DNA from 2 places in the Pantoea sp. Lij88 genome. Region 2 is predicted to be linked to the other one. Evidence: predicted binding sites of a transcription regulator. Region 2 holds the regulator's gene; the other holds the start of a gene.

Region 1 (14,705 bases), 550 kb from region 2:
AATAGCAGCAGACGGCGTCACCAGTGTCGGTGAAGTCGACGGCACGGTAGTCGCTGCGCCCGGCTGGGTTGGCATCGCCACTGACGGTACCGGTACCAGCAGCAGTTCAGCTTTGGTGCCGCCCTGGTTAATGACTGGTTTCACGCCTTCAGTCACAAAGGTCAGCTTGCCGTCGATTGTGATAGCAGCACTTAACAGAATGCGTGCATTAGGCTGGATGTCGGCCGGGTTGAACGGCAGCACAAACTGGAACGGTGCCTGTTTGCCTTCGGTACGCACTACACGCTGCGACAGCACTTTTGACGGTGCGTCGGATACAGAGGCATCAGACAGCGTTACGGTTAATACCGCATCCGGCGGCAGCGCAATGCGCTGGCGGATATAGATCGAACCACTTACATTTGGCTGCGCAATTGCGGCCGTCTGTCCTGCAACCGCAGAACCCAGCGTTGGCGTCGGTACAGGTTTACTCTTGTCGGCGCATCCCGCAACAGCAACCGCGATAACCACGCCACTAACCACATGCCTGAGTTTCATTGATGTCGTCTCCTTTTGATCAAAATGATTGTCGGCAGCGAATCCTGCTTACAGCGTTTCACCCGCCGTATGTCCTTAATTTTGGCACATATATGAAATTTTGCCTGGCACAGGCAAAACGGAAAGTCTGATTGACGTCAACTGGTCCGATCTTTCACACTGAGCAGGTCACTATATTGAGGAATGCGCCATGAGTCAGGCACTGCAGAATCTGCTGAATTTATTGAATCTGGAAAAACTGGAAGAGGGTTTATATCGCGGCCAGAGCGAAGATCTGGGTCTGCGCCAGGTGTTTGGCGGTCAGGTGGTGGGTCAGGCGCTGTATGCCGCTAAACAAACCGTCCCGGAAGATCGCGTTATCCACTCTTTTCACAGCTATTTTTTGCGGCCCGGCGATAGCCAGAAAGCGATTATTTATGATGTTGAAACGCTGCGCGATGGCAAAAGTTTCAGCGCACGCAGGGTCAGCGCCATTCAGAATGGACAGCCCATTTTTTATATGACCGCCTCGTTCCAGTCGCCGGAAAGCGGGTTTGAACATCAGAATCCGATGCCGCAGGTAGCCGGCCCCGAAAATCTGCTGACTGAACAGGCGATGGCGCAGAAAATGGCGCATATGCTGCCAGATAAGTTACGCGAGAAATTCATTGCTGAGCGTCCGCTGGAGATCCGTCCGGTGCAGATTCACAACCCTTTGCGGGGACATGTGGATAAGCCTGAACGCCAGGTCTGGATCCGTGCTAACGGCTCATTACCTGCCGACTTGCGTATTCATCAGTACCTGCTCGGTTATGCTTCCGATCTCAACTTCCTGCCGGTCGCGCTTCAGCCGCACGGCAAAGGCTTTTTAGAGCCGGACATGCAGGTTGCCACGATCGACCACTCTATGTGGTTCCACCGCCCGTTCGACTTCACTGAATGGCTGCTCTACAGCGTGGTCAGTACCTCCGCTTCTGGCGCGCGCGGTTTTGTCCGGGGTGAGTTTTATAATCAGCAGGGTGTGCTGGTGGCCTCGACAGTTCAGGAAGGGGTCATGCGTCAGCGCAGCGAATAAAAAAAGGGGGCGATTTCTCGCCCCCGATTAATCTTTTAAGTGCCCACACATTACTGGTTGTAAGCGTTCTCGCCGTGACTGTTTACATCCAGACCTTCACGTTCATGCTCTTCCGGAACACGCAGACCGACAATCATATCGGCCAGCTTGAAGCCGATGAAGGCAACAACGCCTGACCAGACGATAGTCAGACCTACGCTGAAGAGCTGTACCCAGACCTGATGGCCCATGGTAACGCCCTGAGCATAGCCGACGCCGCCCAGTGAAGAGGAAGCAAACACGCCAGTCAGGATACAGCCGACAATGCCGCAGACGCCATGCACGCCGAACACATCGCACGGGTCATCCACACGCAGCCATTTTTTCAGGGTGGTCACACCCCACAGTCCCGCCAGTCCGCCGACCAGGCCGATGATTAATGCACCGCCGACGCCGACATAACCACAGGCTGGAGTAATCGCGACCAGACCGGCAATAAAGCCTGAACAGGCACCCAGCAGCGAAGGCTTACCGCGAACGGCCCACTCGCCAAAGGTCCAGGCCAGTACAGCGCCCGCTGTTGCAACAACGGTGTTCAGGAAGGCCAGTGCGGCAATTTCGTTTGCTGCAGATGCAGAACCGGCGTTGAAACCGAACCAGCCTACATAGAGGATGGCGGTGCCGGTGAAGACCATCGGCAGGTTGTGTGGCTTGAAGGCCTCTTTACCAAAGCCAGCACGTTTGCCAACCAGATAAGCGCCCACCAGACCCGCTACAGCGGCGTTGATATGCACTACGGTACCGCCAGCAAAGTCCAGCGCGCCATCCTGAGCCAGGAAACCGCCCGCCCACACCATGTGTGCGATAGGTAAATAAGAGAGCGTCAGCCAGACACCCACAAAGATCAGTACTGCTGAGAAGCGAATACGCTCTGCGATGGAGCCGACAATCAGACCCACAGTGATACAGGCAAACGAGGCCTGGAACGCGACATGAATATACTGATAGAAGCTGCCCATAACGGCGGTCAGCTGAATGTTTTTCAGCATGGCCCAGCCAAAGCCACCAAAGAAGGCGTTGCCTTCGCTGAAGGCCAGCGAGTAGCCGTAAACCACCCACAGCACGCAGACCAGCGAGAAGGTCACAGCGACCTGCGTCAGCATTGACAGAACGTTTTTGCCGCGAATCAGACCGCCGTAAAACAGCGCAATACCTGGAATTGACATAAACAGCACCAGCGCGGTGCAAATCATCATAAATGCGTTATCAGCCTTGTCCGCAACGGCAGGCGCAGCAGCCATCGCGAGTGAGGGTAACAGTGCCAGGCTGGTGAGGCCCAACTTAGCTAACATTTTATTCATTTTTATTCCATCCCATCACAGTACTGAGTCTTAATTACAGAGCGGCTTCGTCGGTCTCGCCGGTACGAATACGGATGACGCGCTGCAGTTCAGCCACGAAAATTTTACCGTCGCCAATTTTGCCGGTGTAAGCCGCTTTACTGATGACATCCACCACTTCGTCTAACTGATCGTCGGCAATCGCGATATCAATTTTGACCTTTGGCAGGAAGTTCACGCTGTACTCTGCGCCACGATAAAGCTCTGCATGGCCTTTCTGACGGCCAAAACCTTTCACTTCGGAGACGGTCAGTCCCTGAATGCCGATAGAGGATAAAGCTTCACGTACATCCTCCAGCTTAAATGGCTTAATTACGACGGTAACCAGCTTCATTGGATCCCCTCCAGCGAGTAAATAGGTAACGTTTACGGACACGCAGGGATATAAGCAAAGCCTGTGCCAGAGTGTAAAACTGACGTTAATCAGAGAGTCAGGCGAGACGGAGCAAGGGATGCATTAGTGAAGAGCGGACAAGAAGTGGCTGGATAGCGTAGATTGCAGCAGAGGACTGCACTCCTTTGGTGCTTAAAGCGTCAAAGGAGTGCATTTGTACAGATTATTCTGATAAAGCTGCGCAAAAAAGGTGCAACTCAGCTTTCAGATGTTACAGGCACGCCCGACGCCAGATCTTCACCTGCCTGCTGCAGCTGATACATCTGCCAGTAACGTCCCTGCAGCGCCAGCAGTTGCTGATGCGTGCCCTGCTCGACTACCCGACCGCGATGCAGCACCAGAATCTTGTCTGCGTCGATAATCGTTGAGAGGCGGTGCGCGATCACCACCAGCGTGCTGTGCTGGCGTAGCCTCTCAAGCGTCTGCTGAATTGCCTGCTCGGTGCCGGAGTCGATATTGGCCGTTGCCTCGTCGAGGATCAGTATCTGCGGCAGATCCACCAGCACACGCGCCAGCGCCAGTAGCTGCTTCTGTCCGACCGACAGATTATTGCCCTGCTCGCCCAGCCGGGTATGAATGCCCTCTGGCAAAGCGTGCGCCAGCGGCGCAAGCTGCACCTGTTCAAGCACCGTCCAGACGGCCTCTTCGCTGATGTCGCGGCCCAGCCGCACATTCGCCAGCAGCGTATCGGCCAGCACTACCGGATCCTGCTGCACCATCGCAATACCACGGCGCAGCACGGCATGGCTCAGCTCGCTAATCGGTCGATCATCAATACGGATTTCGCCGCGCGTCACCGGGTAATAGCCCATCAACAGGTTAGCCAGGGTGCTTTTGCCGCTGCCGGTGTGACCCACCAGCGCCACGAACTCACGCGGGGCGACCTCAAGATGGATATCACTCAGCACATCGCGGTTTTCACGGTAGGCAAAACTCAGATTGTTCAGGGTGATACGGCCTGAAGCCAGGGGCTGCTGATCGGCACCATACTGCTGCTGCGCGGCATCCATCAGCTCGAAGATACGCTCACCGGAAACCACCGCCTGCTGCAGCATCGACTGCTGCGTCGTCAGCTCAATCAGCGGCTCATTCAGGCGACCTAAATAGGTAATGAAGGCATACAGCACACCCACTTCAAACACGCCAGGCACGGAGAAACTGAAGAGGATCAGAAGCCCGCACAGCACCATTGCTGAAAACAGGCTCAACAGCGGACGCAGCAGGAAGCCATCGAGACGCAGCGTTTCCATTCGCGCCAGATAGTGAGAGCGGCTCGCTTCGCCCATCCGCTCACCAAATCGCGCCTGCTGACGAAACTGCTGAATCACGCTCATGCCGCTGATGACTTCGTTAAAGCCGTTGTTGATGTCCGCCAGGTAGCTGCGAACCCGGCGGGCAATCGGCGTGCTGAAGCGCTGATAGATGAACATCACTATCAGCACCAGCGGGAAGATCATCATCGCCACCAGCGCCATACGCCAGTCAAGGCTGAACATCGCCACCATCATGGCACCCACCAGCGCAGCACTGCGCAGTACAGTGGAGACCACCGTGACATAGAGATCGCGGATCACCTCGGTGTCGTTCGTCACGCGCGAGATAAGCTGCCCCACCGGCTGGGTATCAAAAGCGCTCAGCGGCTGGCAGAGTGCCGCATTCATTACGTCACTGCGCAACCGCTGGACTACACCGATAGCAGCACGGTTAAACAACAGCGCCTGCCAGTAGTGCAGCCCGGCGGCCAGCAGCTGAAGCAGGATGAAACTGATCACCAGTCCGGCAACCAGCCCCCAGGGCATCTGATGTTTGGCCACCAGGTTATCGATAAAGTAGCTGACCAGCACCGGGCCGGTCACTTCCGCTGCGGCGGCGACCCACAGCATCCCGACCGCCAGCGACAGGGATTTGCGCCATGGCTTGCCGTAGCTCAGCAGGCGCTTAAGGGTTGGCCACAAGCGTGCAGACTTAGCCATGCGGCACTCCTTTTTCATTTTCATCATCATCCAGCGCCGCTTCCAGTTGCTGGTAACGGTACATATCACGATACCAGCCAGCACTGTCAGCCAGCGTGTCATGGTCGCCTCGCTGGGCCACGCTGCCCTGCTGCAGCACCAGAATCTCACTGGCTTCCGTCAGCGCCGACAGGCGGTGCGCGCTGATAATCAGCGTGCGTCCCTGCCCCCAGATACGCAGGTTATGCAGGATTTCGTGTTCGGTACGGCCATCCACCGCAGAAAGCGCATCGTCCAGAATCAGGATTTCGGCATTCAGCAGCAATGCCCGAGCAATCGAAAGACGCTGCTTCTGTCCACCCGACAGCATCACACCGCGCTCCCCGACTTCCGTTTCATAGCCCTGTGGCAGTCGCAGGATATCGTCATGAACGCAGGCCAGCGTAGCGGCATGTTCAATCTCCTGCCGGGTTGCGCCCGGCTTCCCCAGCGCAATATTGTTCGCCACGCTGTCTGAGAACAGGAACGGCGTCTGGCTGACCACGGCCAGACGGCTGCGCCAGCTGTCGAGCCGCAGCTGCGGCAGCGGGATCTGGTGATAGCGGATGTCGCCCTGCTGAATATCAAAATGACGCTGAATCAGGCTGAGCAGTGTGCTTTTACCACTGCCGGTTGGCCCGCATAGCCCCAGCATCTCGCCGGGTTTCAGCTGGAAGCTGACATCGCTTAACACCGGACTCGTGCTGGCCGGATAGTGAAAGGCGCGAATCGCGACCTGCAGCGTGCCCGGCTCAGGTGGCAGTGACTTTTCGCCATCTTTCACGGCCGGCGCTTCCGCCAGCAGTGCGCCGATGCGGCTCCAGGCGGCACTGCCGCGTTCGACAATATTAAACATCCACGCCAGTGCCAGCATCGGCCAGATCATCAGGCCGAGATACATGACAAAGCTGGTGAGCTGCCCCAGCGTCATCTGGTCATGCCACACCAGCCAGCTGCCGCCGCCAATCGCCAGCAGGTTTGAGAAGCCGATAGCGATGTAGATAGTAGGATCGAAACGGGCATCGACCCGCGCAACGCGCAGGTTTTTCTCGCCGGTATCGCGGGCGATGTCAGAAAACTGCTGCGACTGATGCTGTTCAAGGCCAAAGGATTTGATCATCCGGATGCTGGTCAGGCTCTCCTGTGTCTGATCGTTAAGGGTGGAGAAAGCCGCCTGTGCCAGCTTGAAGCGTTGGTGCAGCTGGTTACCGTAGCGATGGATCACGATAGCCATGATCGGCATCGGCACCAGCGCCAGCAGCGTCAGCTGCCAGCTGATCTGCGTACTCATCACCAGCAGCACCACACAGCCCATGACCAGCGAGTCGACCAGCGTCAGCACCCCCTCCCCGGCCGCAAACACAACCCGATCCACGTCGTTAGTGGCCCGCGCAATCAGGTCGCCGGTGCGATGCCGCAGATAAAATGCCGGTTGCTGACGACTCAGCTGGCGATAGAAATCTTCGCGCAACTCAACCGCCAGCTGGTAGGAGGCGCCAAACAGCAGCACGCGCCAGACATAGCGCAGCAGATAGACCACCACTGCGGTTGCCAGCATGATCCCAATCCACATCATGATGCGGCTGGTACTCATGTTGTCTCGCGTCACGCCATCAACAATAACCCCGACCACATGCGGCGGCAGCAACTGCAGAATAGCAATCACAATCAGCAGGATGACCGCGCCCAGATAGCGCCGCCACTCCCGCAGAAAATACCAACTTAACTGGCTGAATAATCTCACAACGCTGTTCTCAATCTCAGGCCCTCACGGGGCGACAGGTAAAGCCGTGGTGTATTTAATCTCTTCCATGGCAAAGCTGGATGTCACATCAATCAGGCCGGGCATCCCATTCACTAATCGTTTGTAGAACGCATCATAGCTTTTCATATCGGCGACCTGAATGCGCAGCAGGTAATCATACTCGCCTGCCATACGGTAAAAGGCCATGACCTCCGGCATGCTGCTCACCACCGAGACAAAGGCCTGATACCAGTCGCGGCTGTGCTGCTGCGTTTTCACAAACATAAACGCCGTCAGTGACAGTCCGATTTTATCCCCATCCAGCAGCGCCACCCGAGCGCGAATAATGCCATCATCTTCCAGCTTTTTCAGGCGCTTCCAGCAGGGTGTGGTGGTGAGGTTGACGGCATCCGCCAGCGCCTGCAGCGACAGCGTGCAGTCCTGCTGCAGCAGTGAGAGCAGTTTAAGGTCAGTTTTATCTAACATTGGGGACTCCGAGAGAATCATTTTCTCCATTAGCGCGATTTTAGCGGTAATTTTGCAATCTCTTTTTCCTGCACGTGCCATAAAATAGCCGCATCACTTTTTACCGGACGCCTGAGATGCAGACCTGCTGGATTCGCCATGCTATCAACGAAATTAATGCTGATTTTCAACGATCGGCAGAGACCCATTTGATCCGTTTCGATCTGGCGGACTTCCCCGGCATCTGGTTCTATCTGAAAGATGAAAGTACCCATCCCAGTGGCAGTCTTAAACATCGGCTGGCACGATCCCTGTTCCTCTATGGCCTCTCTAACGGCTGGATTAAAGAGAATACGCCGATTATCGAAGCCTCGTCAGGCAGCACTGCCGTTTCTGAGGCGTACTTCGCAAGGCTGCTGGGCCTGCCGTTTATAGCGGTGATGCCCGCCAGCACGGCGAAACGTAAAATTGAGCAGATCACGTTTTATGGCGGACAGTGTCATTTTGTCGAGGATCCCTGCCAGCTCTATGCGGAATCTGAACGGCTGGCGCGTGAGCTGAAGGGCCATTTTATGGATCAGTTTACCTACGCTGAACGCGCTACCGACTGGCGCGGCAATAACAATATTGCCGAGAGCATTTTCCGCCAGATGCAGCATGAACCCTTTCCGGTTCCGCATACGGTGATCATGAGTGCAGGCACCGGCGGCACCTCAGCCACGCTGGGCCGTTATATCCGTTATCAGGGGCTGGAAACGAAACTGCTGGTGGTCGATCCGCAGCATTCGGTGTTCTACGACTACTGGCAGCAGCGTGATGCCACCCTGACCAGTACGCGTGGCAGTATGATCGAGGGAATTGGCCGTCCTCGGGTAGAGCCGTCGTTTATGCCTGATGTGATCGACGAGATGATCAAAGTACCGGATGGTGCGACGCTGGCCGCCATGCTGAAGCTGGAAAAGATTCTGGGACGCAAGCCTGGCGCCTCTACCGGCACCAATTTCTGGGGCATGATGCAGGTGGCGAAACGGTTACGGGCAGCGAATCAGCCGGGATCGCTGGTGACGCTGCTGTGCGACAGCGGCGAACGTTATCCCGATAGCTACTATCAGCCTGAATGGGTAGCAAAACATATTGGCGATATCACGCCGTGGCAGCGCGAGCTGGAATAAAAAACCGGACATCCTGTCCGGTTCACGGCAATCCTCAGCATTCGGGGGAATACGCGAGGTCGGGTGTAGCCAGCCAGTGATTTAAATAGTGAGACACCGCCTGTGTCTCGCAATGCCCTAATACTGGCAGATGCGGTAGCGCGGCTTTCAGCTGCGCCATCGCATTGCCCATGATGAAACCCTTTCCGGCGTGCGCCAGCATCTCGCGATCGTTCATCGCATCACCAAACGCCATGCAATCCGCCATTGTCAGCGACAGGTGGTCGCAGAGTAGCGCCAGCGCGCTGCCTTTGTTGCAGCTGGCGGGCAGCACCTCCAGACAATCCGCGGCAGAGAAGCAGATATTCGCGTCCTCGCCCAGTACGGCATCCAGCTCGGTTTTTAGCTGGCACAGGCGCTGATGCTCATCAATAAAGCAGATTTTTGTCACCTGATGCGCGGGCAGCCTTTTAAGATCGCACAGCTGATAACCGAATCCGCTCATCTGATGCGCCACCAGCAGCTCAGGCTGAGGCCGATCGGTAAACCACCCCCGGTCGTTGAAAATATGAATCGAGGCGCGTGTATTCCAGTGGCGGTGGATGACCTCTTCGGCGACGACAGAAGGCAGGTCCCGCGCAAAAATGAGATGACCTGACTGATCGTGTACGCGGGTGCCATTACCGGTAATCAGCCATGCGGGCAGTGTCATTTTTTTCCGTAAGATCTGCATCTCCAGCAGGTGGCGGCCTGTCGCCAGCGCCAGATTAACGCCTCGCAGATGCAGCGCCTGCAGGCTATCCAGCGTCTGCTGACCCAGCTGATGATTCGGTAGCAATAATGTGCCGTCCATATCAAACGCCGCTAAACGCACCATGATTTACCTCCTGCTGAAAGATGAACTCCACTATTGCCTGTTAATTGCGGAACTAATAGTGAATACTTTTAAAAAACTGTTCCGGGTTTAATATGCGCCAGCTCAACCGTCTTAATCAGTTTCAGCGCCTGTGGCAGCAGAGCCAGGGTGCGCCTCAGCAAACCTGCGTGGCAGAGATGGCGCGCCACTGCATCTGTAGCGAGCGCCATCTGCGTACGTTGCTGTCACAATGGCAGCATGCAGGCTGGCTAAGCTGGCACGGCGAGCCGGGCCGGGGCAAGCAGGGGCAATTAGCGTTTCTGCGCACGCCTGAACAGTTAAGACAGCAGTTGCTGCAACGGCAGCTCGCTGCCGGAGACGCGGCGGATGCCTTGCAGCTGCTGGATCTGGCGCCGGAAAGGCTGATCAATATGCTACGGCCACTCATGGGTGGACAGTGGCAGAACGACACGCCGGTTCTGCGCATCCCCTACTACCGTCCGATGGAAAGCACCGCGCCGCGCCAGATTACCGGTCGGGCTGAACAGCACCTGGTTCGCCAGATCTATTCCGGTCTGACCCGTTTTGAGCAGGATGAGCCGGTCGGCGATCTGGCGCATCACTGGCAGCACGATGAAGAATCCTGTAGCTGGTTATTCTGGTTACGGCCTCAGTTGATGTGGCACAACGACGAACCGCTGCAGGCCACTCAACTGGTCACGCAGTTCCGCCAGCTGTTGCGGGATCCGCGCGTTGGTCTGTTGCTGGCCGATGTGATCAGCGTGGATGCACCCCATCCGCTTGCGCTGCGTTTTGTATTGCGACGCCCTGATTTCTGGCTGCCCCATCGCCTCGCCCACCTGTTGTGCCTGCTGCCCCATCCCGATGATCCCGCCACGGGCAGCGGGCCGTGGAAACGGGCGCACTTCAGCGCCGAACTGGTCAGGATTGAAAGTCATGCGCGCTGGCATCTGGAGCGCCCGCTGTTGCAGGCGGTGGAGTACTGGATTACCCCTCAGCTGTTTGATCCCGCTCTCGGCAGCAGCTGTCGTCATCCGGTGCAGATTGCGATAGGCGATGCCTCAGAGCTCAAAACATTGCAACCGGTCAGCAGCAGCATCAGTCTGGGCTTCTGTTATCTGGTCTGCCGCCCACGAACCGGATTTACACCCGCGCAGGCGCAAACGCTTTTCCAGCTGATCCAGCAAAGCGGTATCGTCAGCCGGTTGCCACTGGATGAGGGTCTGATTACACCCAGCAGGGAGCTGTTACCCGGCTGGGATGTGCCGCTGATGGATACGGTCCCGGTTCCCCTGCCGGCGACCCTGACGCTGCATTATCAGTTGCCGGTTGAGCTGCACCAGATGTCACAGGCGCTGGTTGCCCTGTTAAAACAGCACGGCTGCACCCTGAACGTGGTTTTTCATTCGGTGAAAAGCTGGTACCGCATCGACTCGCTTGATGAGGCGGATATCGTGATGGGCGATCGGCTGATTGGCGATGCGCCGGTCTTTACGCTCGCCAACTGGTTGCAGATTGACCCGCTCTGGCGACGGCTGTGGCCCACGCCGCAGGGCGAAGAAGTACAGGTGCAACTGCTGGCGATCCAGCAGATAGCCGACGGCGATATTCGTACCCGCGCGCTGCATCAGCTTTATCATCAGCTGATGACGGACGGCATCCTGCTGCCACTGTTTAACTATCGCTACCAAATCTACGCGCCACCTGGCGTTGAAGGCATTGAACTGAACACGCTGGGCTGGTTCGATTTCAGCCGCGCATGGATTCCGCCGCCCATTGATCCGCCTTGCAGCTGTTCAGCGGCGGACTGAGGCATTACCATAAGCGCAAAATAAACGATCAGGAAAACACCATGAAACGCGCTGTTGTAGTTTTCAGCGGTGGACAAGACTCCACTACCTGCCTGATTCAGGCTTTGCAGCAATATGATGAAGTTCACTGCGTCACTTTCGACTATGGTCAACGCCACCGTGAAGAGATCGATGTCGCCCGCGATCTGGCAATGAAACTGGGTGCCCGCGCGCATAAGGTGCTTGATGTCACCATGCTGAACGAACTCGCCGTCAGCAGCCTGACGCGGGATAACATTCCGGTGCCGGCTTACAATCCTGAGGCCAGTGGCTTACCCAGTACGTTCGTGCCGGGCCGCAATATTCTCTTTCTGACGCTGGCCTCGGTTTACGCTTATCAGGTCGAAGCGGAAGCAGTGATCACCGGCGTGTGTGAGACCGATTTCTCCGGCTACCCTGATTGCCGTGATGAGTTCGTCAAAGCGCTGAACCATGCTGTGTCGCTTGGCATGGCGCGCGAGATGCGTTTTGAGACGCCGCTGATGTGGCTTAACAAAGCGGAAACCTGGGCGCTGGCGGATTACTGGCAGCAGCTTGCGCTGATTCGTGAAGAGACGCTGACCTGCTATAACGGCGTGAAAGGTGACGGATGTGGTGAGTGCGCAGCCTGTCATTTACGGGCCAATGGCTTACAGGGTTATCTCAACGATCGTGCTGGCGTCATGGCAGCCATGAAAGCAAAGAGCGGCCTTAAGTAAGGCTGCATGACGTGGCGGCAGAGAACCGGATTTGCCGCCCCGTTATCCGCTCATGCCATCAGACGCATCAGTCTCTCGCGTAACTCCCCTTCCAGCGCAACCGCCTTCTGGGTCCGTAAATCAATACAGACAAACGTGAGTGCCGCATCCGCGACCACGGTCTCCTGACCTGCCAGCAAAACCCGCTGCGCAATAATGCCGCTTTTGCCGTTTAACTGCGTGATCTCACTATCGATAGTCAGTACGTCGCCCAGCACAGCCGGGCGACGGTAGTTGATGTTGATGTTGACCACCACAAAAGCCAGTTTCTGTTCCTGCAACCAGTGGAATGCTTCAACCTCTTCCAGCCATTGCCAGCGCGCTTCCTCAAGAAACTCAAGATAGCGCGCATTGTTGACGTGCTGATAGACATCCAGATGATAGCCGCGCACTTTTATGGTGGTCTGCATGGTCATGCTCTCCTGCTACTGTAAGTTTACTGGTTGGACCTGTTCACTTTAGCAGAGTCGCCCGGTTAGCGTGGGTTAAGCATCACAGATGTGTCGCACCTCACAATTTCAGCCGGGAAGCATTTCGCTCTATCAGCGCATTGCCAATACCCGGCACTTCACTGAGTTGCTGAACCGCGCTAAAGGGTCCGTACTGTTCGCGATAGCTCACTATTGCCTGGGCCTTTTTTAGTCCCACCCCATTCATAACGGCAGAAAGTTGTTCGGCGGTGGCTTCATTGATACTGACCTGCTCCTGCTGTGGCTGCGCGGCGGCCTCCGTTTTCGGCGCAGAATGTGCACTCTGCGTGACAGCTGTGCTGGCCGGTTCAGGTGCCGCAGAGACGCTGCTGTGACAGAGTGCCCCGCCCAGCGCGAGCGAGAGATAGAGGGCAACGAGTTTAGGTTTAGCCATGCTGTGTTTCTCCTTGTGTGTAAACAGCAGCGACAGAGTGGCACTACTGCGCACAAGGCTCAAAAGCGGAATTTCAGAAATGGAAAAGGCCGCTAATGCGGCCTTTGATTGTTACAGTCGTTGCGCAGTTTCTGCGAGGCTTACTGCATTTGTGCGGCAGCGCCGTACTTTATTTTGGCCTCTTTACGCAGGTTTTGCAGTAACGCTTCAAACGTCAGCTGCGCATTATTCTGCGTGACGCCTTTGACCATTTCGTCAATCTGCGCCTGCGGCATGCTGCCGGTTTTCACTTTATCAACCGCCACCAGTACCACGTTGCCCTGCATATCTTCGCTCACACCCCAGGACGGTTTATTTTCCGCAGGCTGAGGCAGATTAAAGGCGGCCTGTGCAACCGGATCCTGCGCATTGCGATCAACGGTTTTGCTGGCGCTCAGGGTCAGACCTGCGGCAGTCAGCGCATCCTGCTTACCGGCTTTGAGGTCGGTCAGCAGTTTATCGGCCTGGGCTTTCGCCTGCTGCGTCGCTTTATCGTGCTTGAGCGTATCGGTGATCTGCGCCTTAACCTGATCCAGCGGTTTCACCGCTTCCGGTTTATGCTCGCTGATACGCAGCACAAAGGCACGATCGCCATCGACAGTGATGATATCGGAGTTGTTGCCCGGTGCGCCGTTCTGACCCACCAGACCCCCGTTAAAGATCGCCTGCTTCACCGCATCGAAATTCAGCGCGTCTGGCAGCGTATCCTGACTGAACCAGCCGGTCTCTTTCGCTTTCAGACCCGAAGCCTGCTCGGCACCCGCCAGTGACTCATTGTCATTGCTGGCCGCTTCGCTGACTTTCTGCTGCAGTTTGTAGAAGGCATCAACGCCCTTCTCCTGCTTCACTTTCGCGGCAATCGCGCTGCGAACGTCATCCAGCGGTTTAACCTGCTCTGGCTGGATATCGTCGAGGCGAACCACCAGGAAGCCCACTGAAGATTTGATCACGCCTGACATCTGGCCTTTCTCAGTCAGACCGGCATTTTTCAGTTCATCCGGGGTTGTTGACGGTTCCAGCCAGCCCATATCACCGCCCTTACGCGCAGAGATCGGGTCGATGGATTTGGCTTTCGCCACATCCGCGAAATTAGCGCCACCTTTCAGCTGAGCCAGTACCGCATTAGCATCGGCTTCAGTTTTGGTCTGAATCACGCTGTAGCGCGTACGCTGTGGCTGTGAATAGTCTGCTTTATGCTGGTCGTACCAGGCCTGAATATCCGCCTCGCTGGCATCCTGCTGCATGCTGGCAGCATCCATCAGGATATAGCTGACGCGGAACTGTTCCGGTGCCATAAAGCTGGTTTTATGCTGCTGATAATACTGGCTGATTTCGTCGTCATTAACGGTCTGCTTCGCTGCCAGTGCATTGACGTCCAGCGTTGCCTGACGAATATCGCGCTGCTGTGAAACCAGGTCCACCAGTCGGCTGGCTTCGCCCTTCAGCGTGAAGTCGGTGTTAGCCACGGCATTGATCAGCTGCTGATTAGAGAGTTGCTTGCGCAGCGCTTCGGCGTACTGGTCGGCACTGAAGCCCATATTGCCGATCAGAGCCAGATATTTACCGTTGTCGAATTTGCCGTTGGTCTGGAAAGCCTGCTGATTGAAAATCGCCTGCTTAACC
Region 2 (14,705 bases):
TGCCAAACGCGTTGTCCAGTTTTGCCAGCGTCATCAGGCGGATAAAGTTGTCCTCTTCGCGTGCCTTGTCAGCAAAGCGAATCGGCTCTTCGGTCATGTCGATGAAGGTCCGCACGGCGATGGTGCCGTAGGAGTGACCCGCGCCTTCTGCACGCTCTTTGAACAGGCCCAGCAGTGGCACTTCAGACTCGCCCTGAATCTTCAGTGCGCTCTGGTGCCAGTCAACGGCCATCTGCGCGATAGCGGCGAAGCCTGCACCGCCAACCGGCGTTCTGATATTCGGGAAATACTTTTTCAGCACCGGATCATCGGTGTTAAGGAAGTTCGGCTCGAAGAATTCGCCGCTGCTGTAGCTCTCAACGGTACAGAGACCCACTTTGCCCATGGTTTTCATCAGCGCTTTTTCAGCCGCTTTGGCATAACGCTTAAAGGCTTTGTTGCCTTCTTCACCTTCGCCAAATTTCTCTTCTGCGCGCATCTGTACGCCCAGTGGATAGATAGCGGAAGCCCCAAAGCCGAGTGTGGCGGCAATATGGTGCGAGGAGATGCTCTGGCCGCTTTCTACGACCAGAGACACATCCAGACGCAGGCCTTCCTGCACCAGACGCTGGTTGATGGCGGAAACCACCAGCAGCATCGGGATCGCCGCGTGCTTAGAAGAGATGTGGCGATCGGTAAGCACAGCGATGCCGCCCTGAGTACGGGCAAAATCCACGACCTGTTGCGCCAGGTCATCAATCGCTTTTTCCAGCGCATTGGCGTTCGCGGTGGTGCTCAGCAGATCTTTGCCGATCACCGGCTCATAGAGCATCTCAAAGCGGGCATAAGGCGCGATGGTCTGCTCGCGTAACCGCAGCATATCAAGGTGGCTGAGGATCGGTGTTGGCACCACAATCTGACGGCCTTTGCTGCGGCCCAGATGGGGTTTTGCGCCCAGGGCGACACGCAGCGTCATGCCATCCACTTCACGGATAGAGTCCAGCGGCGGGTTGGTCACCTGAGCAAAGCGCTGAGAGAAATAGTGCGCCATGCCGCCTTCATGATCGGATAAGCCATTGATGGCGTTGCCGTAACCCATCGCAGAGATCTTCTCTGCGCCGGTGTTCAGCATCGGGTCCATCATGAACTTGAAGCTTTCCTGGTTGTAGTAGTAGGCCACAAAGCGCTGATAGGTTTTCAGATCGCCGCGATAACGCAGCGGTGAACCCTGTTGTTCTGCCGGGATCTCCGGCAGATCGTCAAGACCGACACGCGCTTCACGCAGCAGCGCCGAATAATCTTTCTCTGCAGCCAGTTTTTCCAGCGCCTGTAACGTGGTGTAGCTGCGTTTTTCACGATGATCGAAATAGAGCATGCCGCCCGCTTCGATACGGCCACGACGTAATACGCTTTCCGGTGGGAAGGCAATCTGGCCGGCTTCTGACATCGCACCGATATATTCAGCCGTTTCGACTGAGCGCAGTGGACGCAGGCCAAGGCGATCAAGACGGGCACCAATCACTTCACCGTTGCCGAAGATTAATGCCGCCGGGCCGTCGTTCTTCTCTTCATACAGAGAGAAATATTCCAGCATGTCACGCACTTCTGCCGGCAGCGAACTGTCGTTTTCCCAGGCAGGCGGCATCATTGAGACGACGGCGGTGATCAGGTCGAGATTATCTTCCATCAGACGGCTGTGGATGCTCTGATCCAGACGCGAGCTGTCTGACTGGCCTTTAGGCCGCACGATTTTTTTGCCGCGGGCCAGCGCCAGCGCGGACTCGGCGATGCGGTTTTTACGGTCCGTGTTCAGCTCACCGTTATGCGCCATCAGGCGGAACGGCTGCGCCATGGTGGTATGCGGATCGGTGTTGGTGGAGAAGCGGGTATGGAAGAACAGCCCGCGCACCTGATGATCGGGGTCGGTCAGATCTTTGAAGTAAGGGATCACTTCATTGGAGTTCAGACGGGCTTTAAAAACCTGCGTGCGCGACGACAGCGACAGCGGATAGAGACCGCCAAATTCACTTTCGGTGAAGGCGCGCGCTTCAATGGTTAACAGGGCGCGGTAGATGCGCTGTTCGAAGTCGTTCTGATCGACCACATCCTGTGGCGCAGTGAAAATCCACTGCAGAATCGGTAACTGGAACTGAATCGCCGCCGGGCGCGTCACGCTGCTGTCGAGCGGCATATCACGTTTCATGATCACCGGCAGGCCAAAGCTGCTGAGGGCCTCATCGACCAGACGTTCGGCATTCGCGCGCAGTCCGGCATCTTTCGGCACAAAGAAGTTGCCGACGCCAAAGCGGCCCGCTTCCAGCGGCTGGCCGGTAATTTTGCGGAAGAAGTGCAGCGAAAGATCAACGTTGACCCCCGCGCCATCGCCGACGCCTTCCGCTGACATACCGCCGCGGTGAGGCACCGTACACAGGGCGCTGTGCGCCATCTGCAGAATCTCGTGGGTCTGCTCGCCGTCCTTACGCGTAATGAAACCTACACCACAGCTGTCACTGCCTGCTGTCGGATCATACAAGCCATAGGATTGAGGTTTTTTAGTGGACATTGAGGGTCTCCTTAAACTGCTTTGACATTACCTGCACTGATTCAGGGTCTGGGCGCACTGGGGCGCTATCATTTTCATCGCCATGCTCTGTCGAGCGCGCGTCATAGCCCTGAGCATTTCTCTCCAGACATCGGTAAAACGTCCTTAATTGAGCTGCTCTCTGATTTCCGGTCTCTTAAAGGAGATGACTTAAACCGCGCGGGAGTCTTCTTGTTGCATAGATATGCCGAGACAATGGCCCGTCTGGAAAGCTTTCAGCGGATTTCCAACTTATCGGGAAAGCGTAATCAGGTCAAATAGGGTGGTCAGACGGGGTAATCAGCTGTTTTATCTGCTTAACATTCTGAATTTAATGGATTTTAAGGTTTAAAATGTATCACTCTGGTGCCTGGCGATCGGCCGATAAATGTGAACTGACTCACTGTAGTGCAGGTGTCAGATCTCTGCACCATGCTGGTGACGGGGTGTTACACAGCATTAAATGCTGTTCAGCACCGTTGATGCATAGCATGTATCTGTTTTTCTTATGTCCGACTATTTGAATGAAACAGCGGTTGGTTATAAGAAAAATTAATCAGCATGCGCGTGCTTAAAACATCACTAAAGATGAATGGGTATGCATATAAAAGGGTGTGCCTGCGCAACAGGACGTTGCCAGGATATTGAAAAAAGGCCGTACAGAGAAATCGGTGATTCGCTGGCGGCCTTACAGATTATTCATTTGGCACAGTCAGTCAAGGGTTTTAACCGCTTTGTCCTTAACGTCGCCGATCGGCTCTGCGGATGCACCATAAAAGGGCGTTTGAACCCGCATCTCCCTGCGACGTGCTGCGACGTCAGCGGGGTAACTGCGCTATTATGAGGCTGTTTCTCTTCCAGGGAGTTGTTATGAAACAAATTCGTCTGTTGGCGCAGTACTACGTTGATTTAATGGTCAAGCTTGGGCTGGTGAGGTTCTCGCTGCTGCTGGCGTCTGCGCTGGTCGTGCTGGCGATGATTGTCCAGATGGCGGTCACGATGGTACTGCGGGGCCATGTCGAGAGCATTGACGTGGTGCGTTCGGTCTTCTTTGGGCTGCTGATCACGCCCTGGGCCGTCTATTTTCTGTCGGTGGTGGTCGATCAGCTGGAGGAGTCCCGCCAACGGCTGGCACGGCTGGTGGATAAGCTGGAAGAGATGCGCACCCGCGATCTGGAGCTCAACCGGCAGATGAAAGAGACCATTACGCAACTGAACCATGAGATCAGCGACCGTAAAAAAGCGGAGCTGGCTCGCGAACAGGTGATGGATAAGCTGCGTGAAGAGGTAACGCGTCGTGAGCAGGCTCAGATTGAGCTGGAGCAGCAATCCTCTTTTCTGCGTTCATTCCTGGATGCTTCGCCTGACCTGGTTTTCTATCGCAACATCGATAAGCAGTTCTCCGGCTGCAACCGCGCGATGGAACTGCTGACCGGCAAAAGCGAAAAGCAGCTGATTGGCCTGACCCCGCGCGATATCTATGATGATGAAGCGGCGACTAAGGTGCTGGAAACGGATGAGAAGGTGTTCCGCCATAACGTCTCCCTGACCTATGAACAGTGGCTGCAATATCCCGATGGGCGCAAAGCCTGTTTTGAGATTCGTAAAGTCCCTTATTACGACCGCGTCGGTAAGCGCAGCGGGCTGATGGGCTTTGGCCGCGATATAACGGAGCGTAAGCGCTATCAGGACGCGTTAGAGAACGCCAGCCGGGAGAAGACCACTTTTATCTCTACGATCAGCCACGAGCTTCGTACGCCGCTTAATGGCATTGTCGGCCTGAGCCGTATTCTGCTGGATACCGATCTCAATCAGGAACAGCTGAAATACCTGAAAACTATCCACGTCTCCGCCATCACGCTGGGCAACATCTTCAATGATGTGATTGAGGTGGACAAAATCGAGCGTCGCAAAGTGCAGCTGGATAATCAGCCGCTGGACTTCACCGGCTTCCTTGCCGATTTAGAAAATCTTTCCGGCCTGCTGGCTCAGCCAAAAGGGCTGAAGTTTGTGCTCGCACCGCAACTGCCGCTGCCGCATATGATTTTCACTGACGGGACGCGTCTGCGTCAGATTCTGTGGAACCTGATTGGTAACGCCGTGAAGTTCACCCAGCAGGGCGAAATCGTGGTGCGGGTGACGTATGAGCAGGATGAGACGCTGCGCTTTGAGGTACAGGACTCCGGTATGGGTATCCGCCAGGACGAGCAGGACAAAATCTTTGCGATGTACTATCAGGTCAAAGACCAGCATGGCGGCAAACCGGCGACCGGTACCGGCATCGGGCTGGCGGTATCACGCCGTCTGGCGCAGGCGATGGGCGGTGATATCCGCGTTCACAGCGCACCAGGACAGGGTTCATGCTTTACCGTAGAGATTAAAGCGCCGCGCATTGCTGAAGAGGTGGAAGATGAAGGCGTGGACGATAGCCTGCCTCTGCCTGCGCTGCACGTGCTGCTGGTGGAAGATATTGAGCTTAACGTGATTGTGGCGCGCTCGGTACTGGAGAAGCTGGGCTGCAGCGTCGAGGTTGCCATGACCGGCAGTGAGGCGCTGGCGATGTTCGATCCGCTGGAGTTTGATCTGGTGCTGCTGGATATCCAGCTGCCTGATATGACCGGCCTGGATGTCTCACGGGCGATTCGCCAGCAGTATCAGGGCACGCATCTGCCCCCACTGGTGGCGCTCACCGCGAATGTGCTCAAAGACAAAAAAGAGTACTTCGACGCGGGCATGGATGATGTTCTGAGCAAACCGCTGGCGGTGCCGGCACTGACCGCAATGATCAAAAAGTACTGGGATTATCAGGCAGATTCGGAAGAGGAGACGGCTGAGGTCAGTGATGACAAAACCCGGATGCTGCTGGATGTCGCCATGCTGGAACAGTATATCGAACTGGTGGGTCCCGGTCTGATTACTCAGAGCCTGACCATGTTTGAAAAGATGATGCCGGACTATCTTGCGGTGCTGGAGTCGAATCTGATGGCGCGCGATCAGAAAGGCATTGCTGAAGAGGGACACAAAATCAAAGGCGCGGCGGGTTCGGTCGGGCTGCAGCGTTTGCAGATGCTGGCAAAACAGATTCAGAGTCCGGAGTTACCGGCATGGTGGGACAATGTCGTTGAATGGATTGATGAGCTGAAACATGAGTGGCGACATGATGTGCAGGTATTACGCGACTGGGTGTCAGAGCAGGATAAGTGATACCCCGGAAAAAAATGACCCCAGCCGAGGCCGGGGTGCGCGAATACTGCGCCAACACCAGGGAAATCATTACGGCCGCTATGATATGAATAATTAATGCAGCCGCAGGGTATTGGTTAACACTGTTATCACCTTAGCAAATTCATCTTCTCATGCGACAAGATTCATTAAAATTTGTGATATTGAGCAGCGTTTAAATACAGAAAACATTAATTTGGCAACACAGTCAAGTAAGGAATCAATTTCTGTGCTGTATTGCTGTTATTTTAATCAGATTTGCACTTTTTCGTGTAGTTTTAAGGCTGCCAGGCAGCGAAGCGGTGGCTCGGCAGCAGTAAAGTGAGCTGGCGTTAACATTTACCTCCTCAGCGAGGCTAAAACGCTGATATTGCAAGCGCGCGGCCTGAAATGACACGAATTATCCAAAACGATTTGGAATGATTAAAAAGAATCTAAAAGTTTGTCCTTCTGTCATCCGGACATGAGGATTCCTGCTGGAAGGAAACAGGGCCATATCAGCTGCAAGTCTGTCCGTTAAGCGCTGTTTATTTATACGTTATAACGATAATTCTGATTAAGCTTTGGACAGCGCAGGATTAAGAAAAAAATAACAGTTAAGAATGGTGAATGATTTATTAAAGCGCTTATTACTCATTATTAACTGTTTATCTGGAAAGATGCTAAGCAAGGCCGATCAATGGAACCGATTCCTTTTTTTCGGAAGTCCTTGAACTATTTCGAACTGTTGCAGCATTTTGATGCAAAATGATTGAATAAAGTCTGGAAACGGCCGTCTCGTTTTCAGCGATAATCGTAAAAAGACTGCGTTAATGGCAGTGATTACATGAGTGATTGATTAACATCTGCAACAGGTATGGGAAGATTGCATGAACAAGCATAAAGGAAGCGTCGGACAGCGTATCAGACGGATTGCGGGTCGCGTCCTGTTGGTGTGGCTGGGAGTATGGCTGGCGGGAATTTTACTCTTTTCATTCTTACCGGTGCCGTTCTCAGCGGTGATGACTGAGCGACAGATCGGTGCCTGGTTACGCGGTGATTTTAGTTATGTTGCTCATTCAGACTGGGTTGGCCATGACGAGATTTCGCCCTGGATGGGACTGGCCGTTATCGCCTCAGAAGATCAAAAGTTTCCCACTCACTGGGGCTTTGATGTGGCGGCGATCGAGTCCGTACTGGATAAAAGCGACAACCGGATGCGCGGGGCGTCCACGCTGTCACAGCAGACTGCGAAGAATCTGTTCCTATGGGATGGTCGCAGCTGGGTGCGTAAAGGTCTGGAGGCGGGTCTGACGGTAGGGATTGAGACGGTGTGGACGAAGCGACGCATTCTGACCGTTTATCTGAACATTGCAGAGTTCGGACCCGGCATCTTTGGCGTTGAGGCAGCTTCACAGCGCTACTTCCATAAGCCTGCCAGCCGGCTGACCGCCGCAGACGCCGCTTTGCTGGCGGCAGTTCTGCCCAATCCGATTCGTTATCGTGCTGCTGCGCCCTCAGGCTATGTCAGGGAGCGGCAGCAGTGGATATTGCGTCAGATGCGCCAGCTGGGCGGCGAGGGCTTCCTGCAGCGTAATAAGCTCGACTAAGCCTTAATCTTCATCGAAGCCCGCTTCAAATAGCTCAATGACCGCAGCCAGCGCCGGAACTTCCTCCGGGCCGCTGGCTTCAATCTCGATATGCCCGCCTTTGGCCGAGTCGAGCATCAGCAGCGCAATCACGCTGCTGGCTTCGGCTTCTGTGCCCGCTTCATTGCGCAGCAACACTTCGGCATCAAAGCTCTGTACCAGCTCAAATAACTTCATTGCCGGGCGGGCATGCATGCCCAGCTTATTTTTGATTTCTACAGTTTGTCGGACGGTCATGATTTGCGCTTTTCCAGCGTGCGATGGCGTGACTGTACATTCTTACCGCGCGAACGGAAGTAATCCGCCAGCTGTTCTGCGATATAAACTGAGCGGTGTTTGCCGCCGGTACAGCCAATCGCCACGGTAAGATAGCTACGGTTATTGGTTTCCAGCATTGGCAGCCAGAGTTCAAGATAGCTGCGCGTCTGGTAGATAAAGTTATGCACTTCAGTGTGACGATCAAGGAAGGCCGCCACAGGACGATCGAGGCCGGTCATCGGGCGTAGTTTCGGATCCCAGTGAGGGTTGGGCAGAAAGCGCACGTCAAACACATAATCGGCGTCAATCGGGATGCCATGTTTGAAGCCAAAGGATTCAAACACCATGGTCAGCTCGCGTTCACGCTTGCCGAGCAGACGGGTACGCAGCATCTCTGCCAGCTCATGCACCGACATCTCTGAGGTATCGATAATCAGATCGGCACGTGAACGCAGCGGCTCCAGCAGATCGCTCTCTTCATCGATGGCGCTCTCCAGCGACAGGTTTTTGCTGGAGAGGGGATGCAGACGGCGCGTATCGCTGTAACGACGAATCAGGGTGTTGCGATCGGCGTCGAGGAACAGCAACTGAGGTGAAAATGTGTCAGGCAGATTATTCAGTGCGGTTTCAAAAATTTCAGGGGATTCAGGCATGTTACGCACGTCGATACTGACCGCTGCCGAAATATTGCGCTCAGCCAGTGAGTTAGCTAACTCAGGCAGCAGCACGACCGGCAGGTTATCAACGCAGTAGAACCCCATATCTTCCAGCGCGCGGAGCGCCACTGACTTCCCCGAGCCTGAACGACCGCTAACGATCATCAGCACCATGACCTTCTCTCCCGTTTTAAAACCGGCACCCGGCCGGTAAAGACGCGTTACTGCTCTGTCTGGACTTCCGTAATAATGGCGTAGAGCTCTTCATCACTCTGCGCAGCACGCAGACGACGGCAGACCGTTTTATCTGCCAGACGCTTCGCCACCAGAGACAGGGTATGCAGGTGTGTTTTGCACTGGTCAGCCGGGACCAGTAAAGCAAACAACAGATCGACCGGCTGGTTGTCGACGGCATCAAACGCAATCGGCTGTTCGAGGCTGATAAACACCCCAACCGCGCGCAGCGTATCCTCTTCCAGCTTGCCGTGAGGAATCGCTATCCCGTTACCGATACCGGTACTGCCCATGCGTTCGCGGGTCAGGATCGCTTCGAAAAGCGTCTGGTGCGGCAGGTTGAGCTGCTTAGCGGCCAGTTCGCTGATAATTTCCAGCGCACGTTTTTTGCTCTGGCAGTGTACGCCGCTGCGGGTGCAGTCTGGCGAAAGCACTGTGCTCAATTCCAGTGTGAGATCGTTGTTCATTATCGTTTCACTTGCGTGTTCACCAGGCCATTCACCGCCAGCGCGTCTTAACGCCTGAGACAATCGGCGCTTACTCAGATGACAAAACGGGGCGGATTATCCGCCCCATCCTGTCGGCTCTGCGCGGCAGGCGCGCGTCGCTAGCGTGAAGGTTAGTGTTTTTTCAGTTTATCTTTGTGTTTGGTCAGCTGACGGGCGAGCTTGTCGATCAGCCCATCAATTGCCGCATACATATCTTCCGCTTCGGATGTGGCGTGCAGCTCGCCACCATTCACGTGTAGGGTTGCGTCCGCCACCTGAGTGACTTTCTCAACCTTCAGGACAATATAGACCTGATTGATATGTTCAAAATAGTGTTCCAGTTTGGCAAATTTACCGTTAACGAATTCACGCAGAGGTGCAGTGATTTCAACGTGTTGTCCGGTCAGGTTCAGCTGCATAGGTCTTCCTTCTCATTTCTTTCAAACCAGTTGTTTACGCTGGTTCGATGGCGGGATGGATAAAGACTCACGATATTTGGCGACGGTACGCCGTGCCACCATAATCCCCTGATCAGATAACATGGAGGTCAGTTTACTGTCGCTCAAGGGTTTGGCTGGATTTTCCGCCGAAATTAATTTCTTCACCAGGGCACGAATCGCTGTCGAGGAGGCTTCGCCGCCACCTTCAGTATTAACGTGACTGGAGAAAAAGTACTTCAGTTCAAAAATGCCACGCGGGCTGTGCAGATACTTCTGCGTGGTTACACGGGAAATGGTTGATTCGTGCATCTCAACGGCCTGGGCGATGTCCGCCAGCACCATCGGACGCATAAATTCTTCACCCTGCTCGAAAAACGCCTGCTGCTGTTCAACAATGCAGCGCGTCACTTTCAGCAGCGTATCATTGCGGCTTTCCAGACTCTTAATCAGCCAGCGGGCTTCCTGCAGGTTACTGCGAATGAACTGGCTGTCGCTGTCGTTGCGCGTGGCGCCACCCATTGCCGCATAGTGCTGATTGATTTTGAGACGCGGAACGCTGTCGGCATTGAGTTCCACCGTCCAGCGGGTGCCGACCTTACGCACCAGCACATCGGGAATGACATATTCCGGCTCGCTGGTGTTGATCGACTGACCCGGACGCGGGTCCAGCGACTGAATCAGCAGCATCGCCTCTTTCAGCACCTCTTCTTTGAGGCGCGTCACCCGCATCAGACTGCGGAAATCGTGATTCGCCAGCAGGTCGAGATGTTCGCTGACGATCAGGCGTGCTTCTGCCAGCATCGGCGTTTCGGGGGCATATTGCGACAGCTGAACCAGCAGACAGTCACGCAGATCGCGCGCACCAACACCAATAGGATCAAAGCGCTGGATGCGTTTCAGTACCGCTTCAACTTCATCCGCTTCAAGCTCATCGTTGCCGATACTGTCGAGGATCTCCTCTAGCGAAACGGTGAGATATCCGGTGTCATCAATAGCATCGACGATAGAGGTGGCAATGGCGCGGTCGGTGTCACTGAAAGGCGTCAGTCCGACCTGCCACATCAGATAGTCCTGAAGTGACTGCGTGGTCTCGCCCTGATAAACCGGTAACTCATCATCCTGATAATCGGTGCCGGTGCCGGAAGGCGTGCCTGCTGTGTAGATCTCATCCCAGGTGGCATCCAGCGGCAGTTCATCGGGCATCTCTTTCTGCTCAAGCGCTTCGCGTGTATCCAGCGCCTCAGACTCCGATGATTCCCGGGAGTCGATCTCTTCATGCAGGTCAGTCTGCTCAAGCAGCGGGTTGCTTTCGAGAGCAAGCTGTAACTCCTGCTGGAGTTCAAGCGTAGAAAGTTGCAACAGACGAATCGCCTGCTGCAATTGTGGAGTCATTGCCAGCTGTTGGCTGAACCTGAGTTGTAAACCTTGCTTCATAGACAGGATGGTAGTTCCCAGGTAAACATCGGTATTAACGACACCTTATCAGAGTCTGAACTCTTCACCCAAATAAACCCGCTTAACCTGCTCATCCGCAAGAATTTCATTGGGTGTGCCATGCGCAATCAGGTGGCCCTGGCTGACGATATAAGCCCGCTCACACACCGCCAGCGTTTCGCGCACGTTGTGGTCGGTAATCAGCACGCCGAGGCCGCTGTCCCGCAGATGCTCAATGATTTTCTTGATGTCGATAACGGAAATCGGATCGACACCGGCGAAGGGCTCATCCAGCAGGATAAACTTAGGGTTAGCGGCCAGCGCGCGTGCGATCTCAACACGACGTCGCTCACCACCGGAAAGTGCCTGACCCATGCTGTCGCGCAGATGTTCGATGTGGAACTCTTCCATCAGTTCACGGGCGCGATCCTGCCGTTGTTCTTCGGTCAGATCATCACGAATCTGCAGTACTGCCATCAGGTTATCGTAGACGCTGAGGCGACGGAAAATCGACGCCTCCTGGGGAAGATAACCAATGCCACGACGCGCACGCGCATGCAGCGGCAGGATACTGATATCTTCGTCATCAATAATAATGCGGCCAGCGTCACGCGGGACAATGCCCACCACCATATAAAAGGTGGTGGTCTTACCGGCACCGTTCGGGCCGAGCAGGCCGACAATCTCGCCGGACTTTACCTGCAGACTGACATCTTCTACCACGCGACGGCCTTTATATGCCTTCGCCAGGTTTTCTGCGATTAATGTGGCCATAGCTATCAGTTACTCTTCTTTCCGCTGTTGGACGAACCTTTATCCTGAAGTTGCGACGGCACCAGTACGGTGGTAACGCGCTTGTTCTGGCCCTGGCTGTAAGCCTGCATTTTCTGCTCTTTTACCAGGTAGGTAATACGATCGCCTTTGATGTTGCTGTCCTGCTGCTCAATGAAAGCATTGCCGGTCAGTTCAACGAAATCGTTAGCCAGTTCGTAGTGCAGTTTTGAGGCGTGGCCCTGAACCGGCTTGCCGCTGTCCTGCATCTGATAGAAGGTGGCAGGATTACCGTAGGCATCAACGATAGTTTTCTTGCTGTCGCCGCCCGGACGGGTCACCACGACTTTATCCGCCGTGATTTTGATTGAACCCTGCGTCACGATGACATTGCCGGTAAAGGTCGCGACATTGCCCTGCAAATCCAGCGCCTGATTCTGCGAGTCAATATTGACGGGCTTATCCGAGTCACCGGTCAGGGCAAGCGCCGGAACGCTGGTTGCCAGCAACATGCTGGCCAGTAAAAGCTTCAGGCTATTTTTGTTCATTTTGAATTTCATATGAGGTTTTGACCTTCTCGATTAACTCGGCGTTTTTTGTCCGTAAATTGCCGCGCATTTTCATGCCGGTGGAGTTAAAACTGCGGCCATACAATGTCACCTGGTCATCAGAGGTAACGTCCTGAGTGACAAGATTGATCTGCGCGTTATCCGTTTTGATACGCTCAAGCTGAGAATCCTGCGTCAGCGTATTCAGCTCAACATGGCCATACAGATAAAGCATACGATCTTTGGTGAGCTTTGCTTTATCTGCGCGTAACGTCCAGGTAGGGATTTTGTTCTCATCATAAGTCGTCATCACCGGATTTTCGAACCAGCTCAGCTCCTCATCCGAGAAATAGGTCACTTTGTCAGAGACCAGTTTATAGGACAGCGCGCCCTGCGGGTTATAAACCACAGTGTGTGAATCCGCACTGGTATAGGTCGGCGCCTGACTGCCCGTATCGACTGGCGTGCCATCCTCATCCTGATTAGTAAGATTCCAGCCGATCAAAACCAGTGCAATCAAGGTCAGAATCAGCGTTATCCAACGCCTGCTTTTACTCATACTGATTGCCCTTTGGCATCCTCAAATTTGTTCTGCGCCATTAAGATCAGGTCACATACTTCGCGAACCGCGCCGCGTCCACCGGCGATCCGCGTAACATAATGCGCGCGTGGCAGCAGGATAGGATGTGCATCCGCCACTGCCACACTTAATCCCACTTTCGCCATAACCGGCCAGTCGATCAGGTCGTCACCAATGTAGGCCACCTGGTCGTCGGAAAGAGACAGTTTATCCAGAAGTTCACGATAGGCCAAAAGCTTATCGGATTGTCCCTGATAAAGATGACGGATGCCGAGCGTTTTGCAGCGATCTTCCATCAGACGGGCATTGCGGCCGGTAATAATAGCCACTTCCACATCGGAGGTCAGCAGGCAGCGCACACCGTAACCGTCCCGCACGTTGAATGCCTTAAGCTCTTCGCCATTATTCCCCATGTAGATGACGCCGTCGGACATCACGCCATCAACGTCGCAGATCAGCAGACGAATCCTGCTGGCGCGCGCCATAACGTCAGCATTGACCGGGCCATAGCAGGTATCAATCGGGGGAGTTGCCTGTTGCATTTTCTCTTCCTGTTCAGACTACGCCAGCGCGCAGCATGTCATGCATATGTACCACACCGAGCAGATGGTCGTCATCGGCCACCAGAATCGAGGTAATGTTTTTAGTCTGCATCAGGTTAAGAGCTTCAACCGCCAGCATGTTTGGCCGGACGCGGATGCCACCTGGCGTCATCACTTCTCCGATGGTGGCGCGCTGGAAATCGATGCCCATATCAAAGATGCGGCGCAGGTCACCATCCGTAAAGATACCTTCAATTTTCATCAGACCGTCGACGATGACCGTCAGCCCCAGATTTTTGCGGGTAATCTCCAGCAGCGCATCCCGCAGTGAGGCGTCACGCGTGACGTGCGGCAGTTCATCGCCGCTGTGCATGATATCAGCTACATGCAGCAGCAGTTTACGGCCCAGCGCACCGCCGGGGTGGGAGAGGGCAAAATCTTCCGCCGTAAATCCGCGCGCTTCCAGCAGCGAAACCGCCAGTGCGTCGCCCATCACCAGCGTGGCCGTGGTGCTGGTGGTCGGTGCCAGACCCAGCGGGCAGGCTTCCTGCGGAACATGGACACACAGATGCACATCGGCAACCCGGCCCATCGCACTGTCAGGCCGCCCGGTGATGCAGATCAGCGCAATATGCTGACGTTTCAATACCGGAATCAGCGCGAGGATTTCGTTCGACTCGCCGCTGTTGGAGATGGCGATGACCACATCATTTTTGCTCACCATACCCAGATCGCCGTGGCTGGCTTCAGCCGGATGCACAAAAAAGGCGGGCGTGCCGGTACTGGCAAAGGTCGCCGCCATTTTTTTGCCGATATGGCCTGACTTGCCCATGCCCATCACCACCACTTTCCCCTGGCAGGCAAAGATCAGGGCGCAGGCGCGGGCGAAATCGTCGTTGATATATTGATCGAGCTGTTCAAGTCCTTCACGCTCGATGCGCAGAACGGTTTTTCCCGCCTGCTGAAAATCAAATGCTGTTGGTTGCTGATATGACATAGTGAGTCTGTCCTTGTTAGCCGTCCATGAATGCCGGCTGCATCCACAGCAGCGTCACCCAGACGAAGAAACCACAGAGTAAAAATAAGCCTGCCGTTCGGCCAACACGTCGGCGACGGAGCAGGCAGAGCAGGGCAAACAGCACGCTGACACCCAGCATCACCCAGTAATCGCGGGCGAAAGCGTGATAGTCGACGCTGCCGGGATGAATCAGCGCCGGCAGGCCCAGCACGATGGCAATATTATAAATGTTGGCGCCGATCAGATTGCCGATCGCGATATCATCTTCACCTTTCAGCGCGCCGGCAATGACCGTTGCCAGCTCGGGCAGGCTGGTGCCCACGGCG

The links. The regulator sigma-54, encoded in region 2, starts transcription at its own class of promoters, with help from an activator protein. The targets are predictions, from matches to a motif close to GTTGGCACANNTTTCGCTNT.
Region 1: glnK (P-II family nitrogen regulator) is a predicted target of sigma-54. The motif match lies at 3,356-3,375, and genes of this name have one in related genera.

What each region holds. Positions count from the first base shown of each region.
Region 1 covers NZ_CP118269.1:3,018,984-3,033,688, forward strand. Annotated here, with positions in the region: gene PU624_RS18035 (YbaY family lipoprotein) at 1-537, opposite strand, end outside; gene tesB (acyl-CoA thioesterase II) at 728-1,591, shown strand; gene amtB (ammonium transporter AmtB) at 1,642-2,931, opposite strand; gene glnK (P-II family nitrogen regulator) at 2,966-3,304, opposite strand; gene PU624_RS18055 (SmdB family multidrug efflux ABC transporter permease/ATP-binding protein) at 3,562-5,337, opposite strand; gene PU624_RS18060 (SmdA family multidrug ABC transporter permease/ATP-binding protein) at 5,330-7,099, opposite strand; gene PU624_RS18065 (Lrp/AsnC family transcriptional regulator) at 7,124-7,585, opposite strand; gene PU624_RS18070 (PLP-dependent cysteine synthase family protein) at 7,702-8,736, shown strand; gene cof (HMP-PP phosphatase) at 8,771-9,592, opposite strand; gene PU624_RS18080 (SgrR family transcriptional regulator) at 9,685-11,403, shown strand; gene queC (7-cyano-7-deazaguanine synthase QueC) at 11,445-12,140, shown strand; gene PU624_RS18090 (acyl-CoA thioesterase) at 12,191-12,589, opposite strand; gene PU624_RS18095 (ComEA family DNA-binding protein) at 12,690-13,043, opposite strand; gene ppiD (peptidylprolyl isomerase) at 13,184-14,705, opposite strand, start outside.
Region 2 covers NZ_CP118269.1:3,569,997-3,584,701, reverse strand. Annotated here, with positions in the region: gene PU624_RS20650 (glutamate synthase-related protein) at 1-2,542, opposite strand, end outside; gene arcB (aerobic respiration two-component sensor histidine kinase ArcB) at 3,431-5,764, shown strand; gene mtgA (monofunctional biosynthetic peptidoglycan transglycosylase) at 6,652-7,371, shown strand; gene npr (PTS phosphocarrier protein NPr) at 7,375-7,647, opposite strand; gene rapZ (RNase adapter RapZ) at 7,644-8,498, opposite strand; gene ptsN (PTS IIA-like nitrogen regulatory protein PtsN) at 8,546-9,025, opposite strand; gene hpf (ribosome hibernation promoting factor) at 9,178-9,465, opposite strand; gene rpoN (RNA polymerase factor sigma-54) at 9,487-10,920, opposite strand; gene lptB (LPS export ABC transporter ATP-binding protein) at 10,969-11,694, opposite strand; gene lptA (lipopolysaccharide ABC transporter substrate-binding protein LptA) at 11,700-12,251, opposite strand; gene lptC (LPS export ABC transporter periplasmic protein LptC) at 12,226-12,798, opposite strand; gene kdsC (3-deoxy-manno-octulosonate-8-phosphatase KdsC) at 12,795-13,361, opposite strand; gene kdsD (arabinose-5-phosphate isomerase KdsD) at 13,375-14,358, opposite strand; gene PU624_RS20585 (calcium/sodium antiporter) at 14,375-14,705, opposite strand, start outside.